2 regions of the Marinomonas profundi genome follow, and region 1 is predicted to be linked to the other one. Evidence: predicted binding sites of a transcription regulator. Region 1 holds the regulator's gene; the other holds the start of a gene.
The links. Region 1 encodes LexA, which represses DNA repair genes until DNA is damaged. Its sites were predicted from a motif close to TACTGTNTANNTANACAGTA; they were not measured.

Region 1 (7,144 bases):
TTTGGCGGTTTCCTGTAGTTGCGCCTGTATGTCGGTGATGTCAATAGGGACATCGCCACCATAGGCATAGTTTAGTGACTCAATGACGTGAAGTATGGTAAGTTCCGCGCCGGTTGCTTTGCACAACGCGACGGCTTTATTGGCAACCTTGATACTTTCATCGGTTAGGTCAACAGCGAGTAGAATTCTGTTATACATCATAGAACACCTCCAATATTGGCTTGATTAACTTATTTTAGTTGAAAACTAGAGAGACATGGAAATATGACTGCTCTTATTGTTATTTTTATTACACTGTCTTTAATGGGGTCGGCCTTATGGGTGATGCCGCCTAGGCAAGAACGTCAGCGCATGGCATTACGTATGCATGCTCGAAAATTAGGTCTTGCTGTGCAGCTTACATCAATTGATCTGCCTGACAAGTGGGATAAATCAATCAATAAGCAAAAAGTCGTTGCTTATGCTCATTATTACCCTAAGCCTGTCGTGTCTTTGCCAAAGAAAATATGGTTATTGCCTTATGAGGTGTGGAAATATCATGCGGTGTTAGAAGGCTGGTGGTCTGGTGCATTTTTTACACTTCCTGAGTCGTGTAAACCCGTACTGGAACAATACGGTAGCTTAATTGTTGCCGTGCAAATCACCCAAACGGGCGTGTTTTTGTATTGGCATGAGACCGCGGATGAAGAGGCGCTGGAGGCGCTGTCTAGGTTGGTTTTTGCGTTGGCTGAGATTCGAGTGACAGGGCTTTCGTGATGTTTGCCTAGGGTTCTGTTTGTTTCGAGGATTCTATGTCATGAAGTAGTTCGCTAAGCGCTTCTTCAGGATTTTCGCTGTTCTTCATCGCGGCAATTTTAGGCGATAGAATGTCTTTTATTCTACCGGTAACAAAGGTGTTTAAGGTGTTTTTTTCAGGGCGTTCTATTGAGTCTGATTTAAGATGAGACAGTATGACGCCATAGAGTGTTTGAGCGACGCGCATATCACCACTCGAAAAGTTTTTATTGGCTTGGACCATTTGGCGATTTAATTGAACCCATAGGTTTAGCCAGCGTAAATAGTCATAACACGCCTGATAGTGAGAATGGCTAATTCTGCCTTTGCGGCGAAGATACAGTAGCATTTTGGCCAGTTTTGTTAGGCGTTCTTTATAATTGCTTTTCTCTTGAAAGCTTAAAGCCTCCGGCTCAGGGTTGAATACAATAGGGTCGCTGTCTCTTGCTTCTTCTGCGGTGGCGATACGGATTTCGATTTTTTCCGGATCGTCTGTGTATTGTAGAAGTTCGCGAAGTGTGTCTAGATAGAAGTCGTAGAGAACGTCAGTGGCAATAGGGTCCGTATTAATGTCTTTGAGGCCGCGAATGTGCTGTTCGACGCGATCCGCTCGATTGGACAGTTGCAGTTGTTTAACACGGCGTTCGGTCATTTCTTTTTCTTTTTGGTGTGCACGTGATCCAATGACCACAGACAAGAGCACAATGATGATTAAAAATGCAATTGTTAATATTTGAAGGGTAGCCATGATTGTCCTTAAGCGCTGAATTCAGTATGTTAAATAAGAAATACTAAGTTCCGCAAGATTTAATGTGTGAAACAATACAGGGATCGCTTGTCATATAAAAGGTGTTTGCTTAATATCAGCGCCCCTAGAGATCAAACTTCGTGCAATGTGGATTTGCAGACCTACTTTATAAAAGGCTTACACAGTTCAATGGGAAAATCACTGGTTATCGTGGAGTCGCCAGCAAAGGCGAAAACCATCAATAAATACCTAGGCAATGACTTTGTTGTCAAATCGAGTGTAGGACACATCCGAGACTTGCCAACAGGTACTACTGCCACCTCTACGCCTCAAGAGCGAGCAAAGCAGGCTGCTTTGACGCGTAAAATGAGTCCGGAAGAAAAACTTAAGCACAAAAGTAGTAAATCTCGGCAGCAGTTAATTTCTAGAATGGGTGTGGATCCAGAAAGTAACTGGAAAGCACGCTATGAAATTTTGCCAGGCAAAGAAAAAGTCGTCGATGAATTGAAGCGGCTAGCCAAAAACGCTGACACCATCTATCTCGCAACCGATTTGGATAGAGAGGGAGAGGCGATTGCTTGGCACTTGCGAGAGGCTATTGGGGGTGACGACAGTCGCTATAAACGCGTTGTATTTAACGAAATCACCAAAAAAGCCATTAAAGCCGCTTTTGAAACACCCTCTGAACTAGACATGAATCGGGTGAACGCGCAACAAGCGCGACGCTTTCTGGATCGTGTGGTTGGCTTTATGGTGTCGCCTTTGCTTTGGTCAAAAGTGGCGAGAGGGCTTTCTGCCGGTCGAGTTCAGTCGGTTGCGGTGCGTCTGATCGTTGAACGCGAAAAAGAAATTCGTGCTTTTGTGCCAGATGAGTTCTGGGAACTGGATGCCATGTTGGCGACGCCATCGAAAGAGGTGATCAAGTTCGAAGCCGCAAAATATCAAGACAAAGAATATCGTCCTGTCAATAAAGCGCAATCTGACGAGCATCTTGCTCGTTTAGCCGGTGCCAAATATCTGGTTGATAGCCGAGAAGACAAGCCGACAAGCAGTAAACCATCGGCGCCTTTTATTACCTCTACGCTGCAGCAAGCGGCCAGTACGCGTTTGGGTTATGGCGTTAAGAAAACCATGATGCTGGCGCAGCGTTTATATGAAGGTGGTTATATAACGTATATGCGTACTGACTCGACCAATTTGAGTGTCGATGCAGTAGAAACGTTGAGAGGTTATATTCTTTCTAACTTTGGTGAAGCGTATATACCAGAAGAACCGATTCGCTATACCAGTAAAGAAGGCGCTCAAGAAGCTCACGAAGCCATCCGACCTTCGGATGTGAGTATTCGTGTGGATGACTTGCAAGGCATGGAAAAAGACGCTCACCGCTTATATGACTTGATTCGTAGTCAATTCATGGCGTGTCAAATGACTCCGGCGCTCTATACCTCTACAACGATTACCGTGACCAGTGGCGATTATGAGTTTAAGGCCAAGGGGCGTATTTTGCGTTTTGATGGTTACACTCGCGCCATGCAGACAGTAGCGAAAAAAGGCGAAGACAATATCTTGCCAGATGTAGGGCAAGGAGAATATCTGGATCTTAAAGAGTTGTTGCCTGAGCAGCATTTCACCAAACCTGTGGCGCGTTTTAGCGAAGCAAGCTTGGTTAAAGAACTTGAGAAGCGCGGCATTGGTCGTCCGTCGACATACGCTTCTATCATTTCTACGATTCAAGATCGTGGTTATGTGCGCGTTGAGAATCGTCGCTTTTACGCTGAAAAAATGGGCGATATTGTGACTGAGCGCTTGGTTGATAGCTTTAATTCTTTAATGAATTTCAGTTTTACAGCGCAAATGGAAGAGCAATTGGACGATATTGCGGAAGGCCATAAAGACTGGATTAAAACGCTGAATGCGTTTTATAAAGATTTCAGCTCCGTGCTTGCGAAAGCCGAGTCGCCAGATGGCGGCATGATGCTAAATGAGCCCACACCGACAGACATTGAGTGTCCAACCTGTTCTCGTCCGATGCAGATTCGTACCGCCAGTACGGGCGTCTTTATGTCTTGTTCTGGTTATGTGCTGCCACCGAAAGAGCGTTGTAAAGCAACGATTAACCTTGTTCGTGGCGATGAAGTGGTTGCGGTAGACGATGAAGAGGGCGAATCTAAAGCGCTCATCAATAAGCATCGCTGTAAAATCTGTGGCTCGGCTATGGACAGCTACTTGATGGATGAGCACCGCAAACTGCATGTTTGTGGTAATAATCCGGCTTGCTCTGGTTACGAAGTGGAAGCGGGTGCGTTTAAGATTAAAGGCTACGACGGTCCGACGCTTGAATGTGATAAGTGTGGCTCTGAAATGCAGCTCAAAACAGGTCGTTTTGGTAAGTATTTCGGTTGTACCAGCGATGACTGTAAAAACACCCGTAAACTGCTGAAAAGTGGTGAAGCCGCGCCGCCAAAAATGGATCCTGTGCCTATGCCTGATCTGGCGTGTCAAAAAGTAGAAGACCACTATGTGCTTCGAGATGGTGCCACTGGTTTGTTCTTGGCGGCCAGTCAATTCCCGCGTAAACGGGAAACTCGTGCGCCCTTGGTGGAAGAGTTATTGCCTTATATGGATCAAATCGATCCTAAGTATCACTTTTTTGCGAAAGCGCCCAGGAAAGATGCTGAAGGGCGCCCCGCTATTATTCGCTACAGCCGTAAGACAAAAGAGCAGTATGTCATGACGGAAGAAGAAGGCAAACCAACGGGCTGGAAGGCGTTTTATGTTGGTTCTAAGTGGGTGATCGAAGAGGGTAAGAAAAAATGAGCGGCGTCACCTTGGCGAGTTTGACCAATCAAAAGCTGGATACGGCAAGGCGTTTTATTCAGCAGAGTCAAGAGAGTGGCGAGGCATGGTTAAACGTTGGGCTGGAAAGTTCGGCTATTTTTCAATTAAGAAGTGCGTTAAATGGCTTGTTGAAAGAAGTGTCGACGGCTTATTCGCTGTCTGGCTCTCTGGATGTCGCTAACTTGCTGCTTGAAGCTGAAAAAAAACAGATAATGATTCCAGTATTAACCGAATTGGCGGACTTGCTTTCGCGCTCTGATTCTTGGTGTTTTCAGTTGAATCAGGCTTATTTGGTGCAGTTTGAATGTCGAGCTTCCGCCTCATCAGTCGTTCAAGGCGATAACCTGATTGGTCGTGGCAGTGATGCTGGCGCATCGGTGAGTTTGTATTTGGCGAAACTGATCGAATTGGTATTACGTTTTAGAGAAGAGTCATCAGAGTATTGAATATGAAAGAGTCCTACCTAGAGATTGTTGAGCTGGATAACGGCGATATTGTGCTGCGTCCAGCCAGTGAAAATGGTGAGGAAACCGTTCCGTTGGCAATATTGCAGATTCCAAATGATACCCGATCTTATTTAAAAGATCGCTATTTTGAATTAGCAAAATGCATGTTCCATGCCGGGGTTGATTTTGTTTACTCAGACGATTCGTTTTTTGATGAAGACTCAGAGTATCTTGATGAAGAAGAGTTTCGTCCTAAAATCTTGCATTAATTTTGTGGGTTTTGTGGCGTGGAATTAATGACCAATAAAAAAGCGACGCTTAGGCTTCGCTTTTTTATTGGTGATTTTGCTTGTTGGTTTTGACGTTTGTCTTGATGATCGAGCTCAAAAACATAGAACTCAAAGACCTTGTCGAATAACCCCAACGGATAAGCCTTCAATGGCAAAATCTTCGCTTTCAAGGTCGACGATGATGTCGTTGAATGCTTCATTTGCTGGAATAAGGCGGACAATATGGCCATTCTGTTCGAAGCGTTTAACCGTTACTTCATCGCCAATGCGGGCGACAACAATTTGCCCATTACGAACCTCAGTGGTTTTGTGTACGGCCAGCAAATCCCCCTCCATAATGCCAATGTCTTTCATGCTGGTGCCTGATACGGACAGAAAGTAGTCGGCTTGAGGAGAAAACATATTGGCGGGTATGTTCACGTGAGAAGCAATGTTCTCTTGCGCCAAAATAGGGTACCCTGCTGCCACTTTGCCGATGACAGGTAGGCCAAGGTCTTCTTTGGCTTCATCATTGGATGCACGGTCAACTAAGCGTATTCCTCGTGAGGCGCCAGACAGCATCTCTATTGCGCCTTTTTTACACAAGGCTTTGAGATGTTCTTCGGCCGCATTAGGGGATTTAAATCCTAGTCGACGGGCTATTTCTGCTCTCGTAGGTGGAAAACCAGTTTCACTGATAAATTCGCGAATGGTTTCTAGTACGTCAGATTGTCTTTTGGTCAATTTAATCATAGGGCATCTGGTTGTTTATACAGTAACTGTTATTATATACAGCATTCTTAACGATACTCAATGATATAAATGCTTTCAGACGAACTAAAAACACAAATTCAACTTGCATACCGAGCCTCTTTGGAGGCGAAGTCCCATAAACCAAGGGCTGGGCAGCGCCAGATGATTGGTGCGATTGCACGCACCTTGGGAAATATTAAACAAGGCTCAGAAGGTGAGCGACTGGATGAAAAACACGTTGCCGTGATTGAAGCCGGTACCGGCACGGGCAAAACCTTGTCGTATTGTCTTGCTGCCATTCCCATTGCGAAAGCGCGAGGCTTGAAATTAATCATTTCTACTGCAACCGTTGCTTTGCAAGAGCAGATTCTGCACAAAGAGTTGCCAGACCTGCTTGAGCATACCGATCTGGTTTTTAAGTACACGCTTGCTAAAGGGCGAGGGCGTTACCTGTGTTTGAATAATCTTGAGGGTTTTTTGAATTCTGAAGAGCAAGCCATGGATGACATGTTTGCGGGCCTTTTTGAGCAGCACCTCCATTCAGACGATGTTAATACCGTGCTTTACCAAGAGATGGATGCCGCCTTGCAAAAAGGCGACTGGGATGGCGACAAAGACAATTGGGCTGGCATCGTCCGTGACCAAGACTGGCGGCGCTTAACCACGGATCATCAGCAATGCACCAATCGTAATTGTGCGAATTATTCAGCTTGTCCGTTCTTTAAAGCGCGGGCAGAGATAGAAGTCGCCGATGTCATTGTGGCCAACCACGACTTGGTGTTGGCAGACTTGTCATTAGGCGGTGGCGCTATTTTGACGCCACCAAAAGACACTATTTATGTGTTTGATGAAGGCCATCACCTGCCTGACAAGGCGATTGGCCACTTTCGACATGAAGTGCGTTTGCAGCAAAGCATCACTTGGCTTCGTCAGCTGGAAAAAAACTTAGTCAACCTTAAGCAAGAGTTGACGAGTGAGGTGAGTTTGACGGGGAATTTATTGTTAAAAATCCCGCAGCAAATACAGAGTGTTGTGAATTTTATTCAATATGCTCAACAAGGTTTGGCTCCTTATATTCAAGGTTTAGGGCTGGATCAAGACAATAACCAACATCGTTTTGTATTTGGTCAGATTCCTGATGAATTGCGCCAATTAGCTTACAGCTTGCAAACGTCCTATCAAAAGTTGTTTAACAGTATTGAAAATATCCAAGATGAATGCAAAAAGACCAAGCAAAATGAAGGCATGGGTGTCACGCCTGAAACCGCCGAAATCTGGCAGCCTATTTTGGGGGTTATTCTTGGTCGTTTAGAGCA
Region 2 (7,144 bases), 1.3 Mb from region 1:
TCGTCCATACGAGTTTCTGTTTGAGAAGTAGGCGCGCCTTCAACATACAAAGGGCCTTCAATCGTGCGTGGCGTACCACCCGCCAGTCCAGCGGCCTCGTCTTTAGCGTCTTCACGAATGTCTAAAAAGTGATCGAACCCTAGACCTGGCGCTAATAATACGGCTTCTTTATTCGTCCCTAGTTCATTTAGGTAGTTCGCAGCATGCCAAAATTCATCCGGCGTAATATCAAGATCTTCGATGATTTTATAGATATCAGACATCAATCGATACATGATTTCTTTTGCGCGTGGGCTACCTTGATCATTATCTAGACCCGCTACTTTTTTCAGTAACTCTTGTACTGCTGCTGTTTGAATTGTTTTAACAGTCATTTTTATCTCTCCGCTTTGATGTGTTTAATAAACACTTAGATTTATTGTTATTTTTACCAATAATCGTTTTTTTATTTAATGGAAGAAGGGTGCTGACAAAGCGCCACGACATTCATTTCCATAAAAGGATACAGGGGCAGTCCAGTTAACACCTCGTGCGGGTGGGACTAACACCAGTGACCATGGTGACTTTTTTTCCGTCTATTTATCGACAGTTTACCCAAGCCTTACCCGACGCCAGCTTGAGTTTAAAAGAAGGTTTATTGACGGGTATTATCCCTGACTTATTAGAAGGCAGACTGGATTTTGGTGTCGCCATTGCCGCCTCCACTCAGCTGCCCTCCGAATTAAGCTTCACGCCTATGGTTGCTATTCGCTCCTGCGTGGCGGGACGAGAAGCGCACCCCATGGCGCATTCACATGACTGGCCCACGTTATTACAGCAACGCTGGGTGCTAAATTTAAGCCAAGGCAGTAGTTCAAACCTTTTTCTGACTTGGCTTACGCAACAGAATTTACCTCATCCAGCACACATCGTTGAATGCTCCTCCCCCTTTTTAATGCTAGAAATGATGCGACGCACCGACTTGATAGGTTATGGCCCGGCACGTTTATTTGATGATCCACTCTGCGGCAACGGCGTACAAACGTTTGATATATCGCCTCAGCCGGGTGATGTCACCGTGGGAATTATTCGACTCCGTGGCACGCCTCTAACGCCAACCGCACAGGTCTTGGAAACCTTATTCAAACGTGATCTGGCGCATCTTTAAGTGAGGTAAAAACAAGTGTGCTAGACAAAAAAAGCCAGCGCGGACGCTGGCTTGTTTTCGTTATTTGGCAAGGGAATCAATCAATCAATCAACGAAACCTTGTTGGCCCTGTACTAGAGTCCGCCGCGGGTTAACTTGGCAGGATCCAGCAAAGCCAGCAATTCGTCTCGGCTTAGCTCGGTTTCTTCCTCAGCGACATCGACCACCGGGCGGCCTTCTTGGTAGGCTTTTTTGGCAATTTCGGCGGCTTTGCTATAACCGATTATTGGGTTCAACGCCGTGACCAAAATAGGATTACGATGCAGCGCTTGGCTCAATTTGCCTTCATTCACCGTCAAGGTCGCTATGGCGTTATCCGCCAAAAGCTGGCCACTGTTTGCCAAGAGTTTAATGCTGTTTAGCAGGTTCTTCGCGATCATTGGCAACATGACGTTGAGCTCAAAATTCCCCGACTGTCCACCAATGGTAATCGCCGCGTCGTTACCAATCACTTGAGCCGCCACCATGGCGGTTGCTTCTGGAATCACGGGATTCACTTTGCCCGGCATAATGGAGGAACCCGGCTGCAACGCCTGTAATGTAATTTCGCCTAGCCCCGCCAAGGGGCCGGAGTTCATCCAGCGCAGGTCGTTGGCGATTTTCATGTAAGTTACCGCAACGGCTTTTAACTGACCCGACAAGGCAACCGCTGTATCTTGGGAGCTGATCAAGGCGAAAAAATTGCGCCCTTTGCTAAAGGTCACCTTGGTCAAATCAGACAGCTCCTTGGCAAACAAATCGGCGAATTCGGGATGGGCATTAATACCGCTTCCAACGGCGGTGCCACCTTGGGCCAGTTGCGTGGTTTTACTTTCTAAATAGGTTAAATTATCAATATTGTCTTGCAGTTGTGCGGCCCAAGCGTGAAAGGTTTGATCCAATCGCACCGGCATGGCGTCCATCAAATGGGTGCGACCCGTTTTGGTGTAGCCTGCTAGGGCGTCGCCTTTTTCAACAATGGTCTCTTTTAGATGCACTAACGCGGGCAACAAATGACCGGTTAATTCCAACGTGGCGCTGACATGAATCGCACTGGGAATCACGTCATTGCTGCTTTGGCCATAGTTCACATGGTCATTCGGATTAACGGCTGAGCCGTGATGTGCGCTCGCTAGTGTCGCAATCACCTCATTGGCGTTCATGTTCGAGCTGGTGCCAGAGCCGGTTTGGAAAACATCCACAGGAAAATGCTGCATCAAATCATCGGTATTTAAAAGCTCATCACAGGCCTTTTGGATGGCTTGAGACAATTCAGGCGTTAGGCATTTAAGGGTCTCATTAGCGCGTGCCGCGGCGGCCTTGATCAAAATAAGCGAGCGAATAAAGGCTTCAGGAAGTGGCTCATCGCTAATGGGGAAGTTGTTAATGGCGCGTTGTGTTTGCGCGCCGTAGAGCGCTTTTTCAGGAACCTCTAACGCCCCCATGCTGTCTTTTTCAATACGCATATTCACCTCTCAATGTGGCTCTTGTTGCTCGAAAGAAGAAAGAAAATAATGGCTCAAAATTCGCAGATTGTGCTCCATTCTGAAATAGCTTTTCGCATCTTGATACGTCACGATTAAGTGCTTGAGATGCGACAAAGGCAAATACACCTTGTCTAAACAGATTTGACGCCAGTGCGGCGCAAGGCTGGTATCGCACACTGTGTCTAATAAGACATTGAACACTCGCTGGTGTAACAAAGTGGCATCGGTAATATTCAAACGCTCAGCGTATTCTTCTGTCAGGTTTAAATAATGATAGAGCACTTCTGGCGAGTCTGCGCACTGACCGGCTTGAATGGTTTGCTCGAGCACTGAAAATGGCACTAGATAATGGCTCATCACTTTATCCTCCAAACATATAAATGATAATTATTATCAATAATGTGCGGAGGAATCGACGCTGTCAAGGTGTTGATAACGATTCTTATTAAAATTTAATATTTGCTGCGCTTAGTTGATTAAAATCAACCCACGCCATAGACATAACAAACCTTAAAGCACAAAAGCCCCTGCTACGGCATCCATAACAGGGGCTTTAGGTAAATAAATTAGCTCAATAAAGCTTAGTGGTGGTGACCACCAACGCCATGGGCATGACCATGGGCGATTTCATCATTGGTGGCTTCACGAGCGTCTACGATTTGGATATTGAAGGTCAAATCTTTGCCAGACAAAGGGTGGTTTAAATCCACTGTCGCACGCTTCAAACCCACTTTTACCACGGTAACCTGACGCATACCTTTATCGGTTTGCACCATGGCAACCATGCCAGCTTTCCAGCGTTTCGCGCCTTGCAAGTGTTTGACTGGCACTTGTTGCTGACGGTCTTCATGGCGCTCGCCATACGCATCGGCACAGGCAACCGTCACCTCAAATTCGTCACCGACTTGTTTTCCTTCCATGGCTTTTTCAAGCCCTGGAATAACATTGCCGTGGCCATGTAAATACGCCGCGGCGTCTTTACCCGCCGAGGTTTCGATCAATTCTTCGCCGTGGCGCAAGGTGTAGTGAAATTGAACCACTTGATTGTCTGCAATCGACATGTTGTTTCCTCATTTTTAATTCAACGATTAAGCGTTACCGCTCATTTTATCGCGGCATTATAAAGCCAACTCTCAGCCTTGCCTAATAAAGAAACGCAGCCCAACAAAAGCGCATTAGAAAATTGACAATTCGAGAGAATCTTCGGTGATAATAATGTCTTTCACCAGCCTTGCCGCGGTTTTTTCAAACGGCGAGTGATTGAGCACATACACTGGGTGTTCATCAAAATACGCGACAAGGGCTTTTTCAAAGTCGTCATGTAAAGAGCCTAAAGTCGAGCGCAGCATTTGGTCATTAAAACTCGCGCCCTCGACGTCAATTTTGATGATTTTCGGGGCCACTAAATACAGACGATCTTCTTCAATGCGCACACCCGATTCAAAAGACGGATTGACTTTTGTCGTCAACGAAAATGTCTGACCGAATGCCATTAACGTACCTGTCATATTGCTAGTTAAATCAACCAGAACCAAGCCACCATCGCGTTCGGTAAAATCAATATCCGCCCCGGTCACCAGCAAATCCAAATTCAAGGTATTGCCATTTAACAAAAGCTTAATCGGCGTGTCTTGCTGCTGAGCCAGCTGCTTGGCGACTTCAGTGTTGACGTCATTTTCGCTCACACGAAAGCTATTGCACCCCGCTAACAATAACGACATGCCCACCACAAAAAGTGTGCTAATACGCAGGCCAACCATCATCCTTCCCCCCTAATCGCAATCGCCCTCGCATCGCGCTTCTCAAACCAAAATGCCATAAACGCTTCGGTGACTTTTTGTTCAATTTCCACCGCTTCTTCCGTCGGACAAAATAAAGACACGGTAAACACATTGTAACCATCTCGTGTCGTGGTGATGCGTACTCTTGGCTCAGGGCCAGATATTTTAATGTCTAAGCGCTTTTCAATCAGACTGTTATAGCGAATGGCCACGTCATGAAAATGCTCACTGTATTCACGAATTTTTTCCAGTATTTGCTCTTTTATTAAATATAAATTCACATCATCGGTTTGCCGTGAAATAGAAAACGTGTGGGTAACATAGCGCCGCATATAGTTCAGATTTTGTACGGTATGGACCAGCAATACACTATTAGGAACCACGGTGGTACGGCCTGTATAGGTATAACTTCCGCCTTTTAAGTCGACTTCAAACAAGGTTGTCGATAGCCAATCACTGTCTGTCACCTCACCTTCATAGTTAGCGATTCGTATCCAATCGCCTACTTGATAAGGTCGTGTGCTAGCACGATAGAACGCCCCTACAATACAAGCGATAAACTCTTTCGTGGCAATCACCAATGCCACCATAAAAGCCGCAATAGAAATGGCAATGTTTTGCAGTTCAGATGACCAAATCAACACCAAACCCACCACCAAAAACAGGTTAAAAAGATTATCGACCGTATTAATTCGTTGCCGTTTTTGGTCGTGTTCAATTTTTTGATGTGAACGAATTGCTCGTTTGGTATAACGGCGCATAACGTAAAAAAGCAGGACCCACGCTAATGTAAGCGCAATTTCCGCGTGCTCTGAGATAATAGAAAAATCCCATTGGGGGAAATCTATTTGAGAAAAGTCAAATGGCATAAACACAGCTTCCTTTATCAAGGGCGCTACTTTAGCATTATTGTCTCGATCAACAAATTAAAAGCACTGGACAAGGCGGGAAATAATACTGTACATTTATACAGTATTATTTCCATGAGGTGGATCATGCCTGTCATTATAAAATATGTAGTAGAACGCGATGGAATCGAAAAAATGACGTTTACTTCAAAAGCGCAAGCCGATGTTTATGACAAATTATTGGATACAGCAGAAGCTCTATACGACATTTTAGACCAAAGCCAACTAGCGAACGATCGCAGCCAGAAGGAAGCTCTTTCCATGTACCTGGCTGAACACAAAGACCTTCTCTTAGAGGTGTTAAGCAATAAGAAAAAAACCACACCAAAATCGAAAAAAAGCGCCACTAAAACCGCCCAACTCGACCTAACCGAGTCATCTCCTAAAAAGCCCCTTGAAGATCTTGTGATAGAACCGGACGAAGATGTCCTGTACGAAGAAGAGGAAAGCAATGTGGTGTTTGACGATGACAGCAGCGAGTTCGCTGAAAGCGATGCGGCATAAAGCCGCATCAAATTCACCTTTGACACCATAATCACTCAAATAAATACATCAATACGAAATTAAAGAGCAGATAAATGCATACCTCATTTGAGGTATTCACATTTCATGACGATTGGTAAATAATTAGCAAATAAAGAGACCGATCATCAAGAAATAGGAAATAAAAATGCAGCTTGCCGCAATCCTACTCGTCATTGCCACTTTTAGCATGTGCTCTATGTATTACATTTATACGCACAGAGGAAATATTCGCTATAACAGCTGGTCGGAATATTTTCGTAAAGGCTGGCCAATCTTCGCGCCATTAAATTGCCTGCTCTACCTATTTTCTTGCCGAAAGGTCCGCCATCCTATTATTGATACTCTCCAGTATAAAGAATTGGATGCATTGCGTGAGAACTGGGAAATAATACGGGACGAGGCTCTAGCACTCCAGCAGAAAGGGGAGCTAGAAAATATTAATAAACAAGGTTCAGATGCCTATTACGATGTAGGGTTTCGAACCTTCCACAAGTATGGCTGGAGAAAATTTTATCTAAAATGGTATGGCTACACACATACCTCAGCTCAAAATATGTGCCCTAAAACGACAGAAATTTTGAGTAAAATAAAAAATATCAATGGGGCGATGTTTGCCTTTATGCCACCTAATTCAGAGCTCACACGCCATCTTGATCCTGTCGCCTGTTCGTTACGCTACCATTTAGGCCTGGAAACGCCCAACACTCAAAGCTGTTTCATTAATATCGATGGACAACAGTATTCATGGCAAGATGGCAAGGATCTGTTATTTGATGAAACCTACTTACATTTCGTCAAAAACAACACAGATCAAAGTAGACTGATTTTAATGTGTGATTTTGACCGTCCCGTTAATCCCCTCGGTAAGATGATTAATTTTTGCTATAAAATTCTGATGAAGGCATCCATCGTTCCCAACACCAGTGACGATAAAAGCGGCCTGGCGAATAAAATATTCAAAACAGTGGCACCCCTACTAGCACAAAGTAAAACATTGAAACAGACTAATCGAAAAGCCTATAAACGCTTAAAATACACCGTTAATAGCCTGCTCCTACTAATATTAGCAGGCGCTATTATAGGGATAATTCAACTTATTTCTTGGCTGCTTTTCTAAAAAAAAGATAAGGCCTACAAAACCATAACTTACACCAACCCGTAGGCCGGATGAATCAAGGAACGAAGATGTAATCCGGCATCACAACCCCCACACAACCCAACGCCTGATAACGGTCGTGCCTCCCTCATCAGGCCTACAACACTTATCCAACCTTCGAT

Region 2: J8N69_RS05770 (YebG family protein) is a predicted target of LexA. The motif match lies at 5,389-5,408, and genes of this name have one in related genera.

What each region holds. Positions count from the first base shown of each region.
Region 1 covers NZ_CP073013.1:3,574,186-3,581,329, reverse strand. Annotated here, with positions in the region: gene J8N69_RS16750 (universal stress protein) at 1-201, opposite strand, end outside; gene J8N69_RS16745 (hypothetical protein) at 265-756, shown strand; gene J8N69_RS16740 (DNA topoisomerase I) at 764-1,522, opposite strand; gene topA (type I DNA topoisomerase) at 1,712-4,339, shown strand; gene J8N69_RS16730 (DUF6586 family protein) at 4,336-4,806, shown strand; gene J8N69_RS16725 (hypothetical protein) at 4,809-5,075, shown strand; gene lexA (transcriptional repressor LexA) at 5,205-5,828, opposite strand; gene dinG (ATP-dependent DNA helicase DinG) at 5,898-7,144, shown strand, end outside.
Region 2 covers NZ_CP073013.1:1,227,099-1,234,242, forward strand. Annotated here, with positions in the region: gene catA (catechol 1,2-dioxygenase) at 1-374, opposite strand, end outside; gene J8N69_RS17055 (hypothetical protein) at 446-496, opposite strand; gene J8N69_RS05740 (LysR substrate-binding domain-containing protein) at 557-1,147, shown strand; gene J8N69_RS05745 (class II fumarate hydratase) at 1,261-2,637, opposite strand; gene J8N69_RS05750 (hypothetical protein) at 2,641-3,009, opposite strand; gene J8N69_RS05755 (FKBP-type peptidyl-prolyl cis-trans isomerase) at 3,234-3,713, opposite strand; gene J8N69_RS05760 (DUF1439 domain-containing protein) at 3,828-4,415, opposite strand; gene J8N69_RS05765 (mechanosensitive ion channel family protein) at 4,412-5,302, opposite strand; gene J8N69_RS05770 (YebG family protein) at 5,429-5,845, shown strand; gene J8N69_RS05775 (aspartyl/asparaginyl beta-hydroxylase domain-containing protein) at 6,012-6,983, shown strand.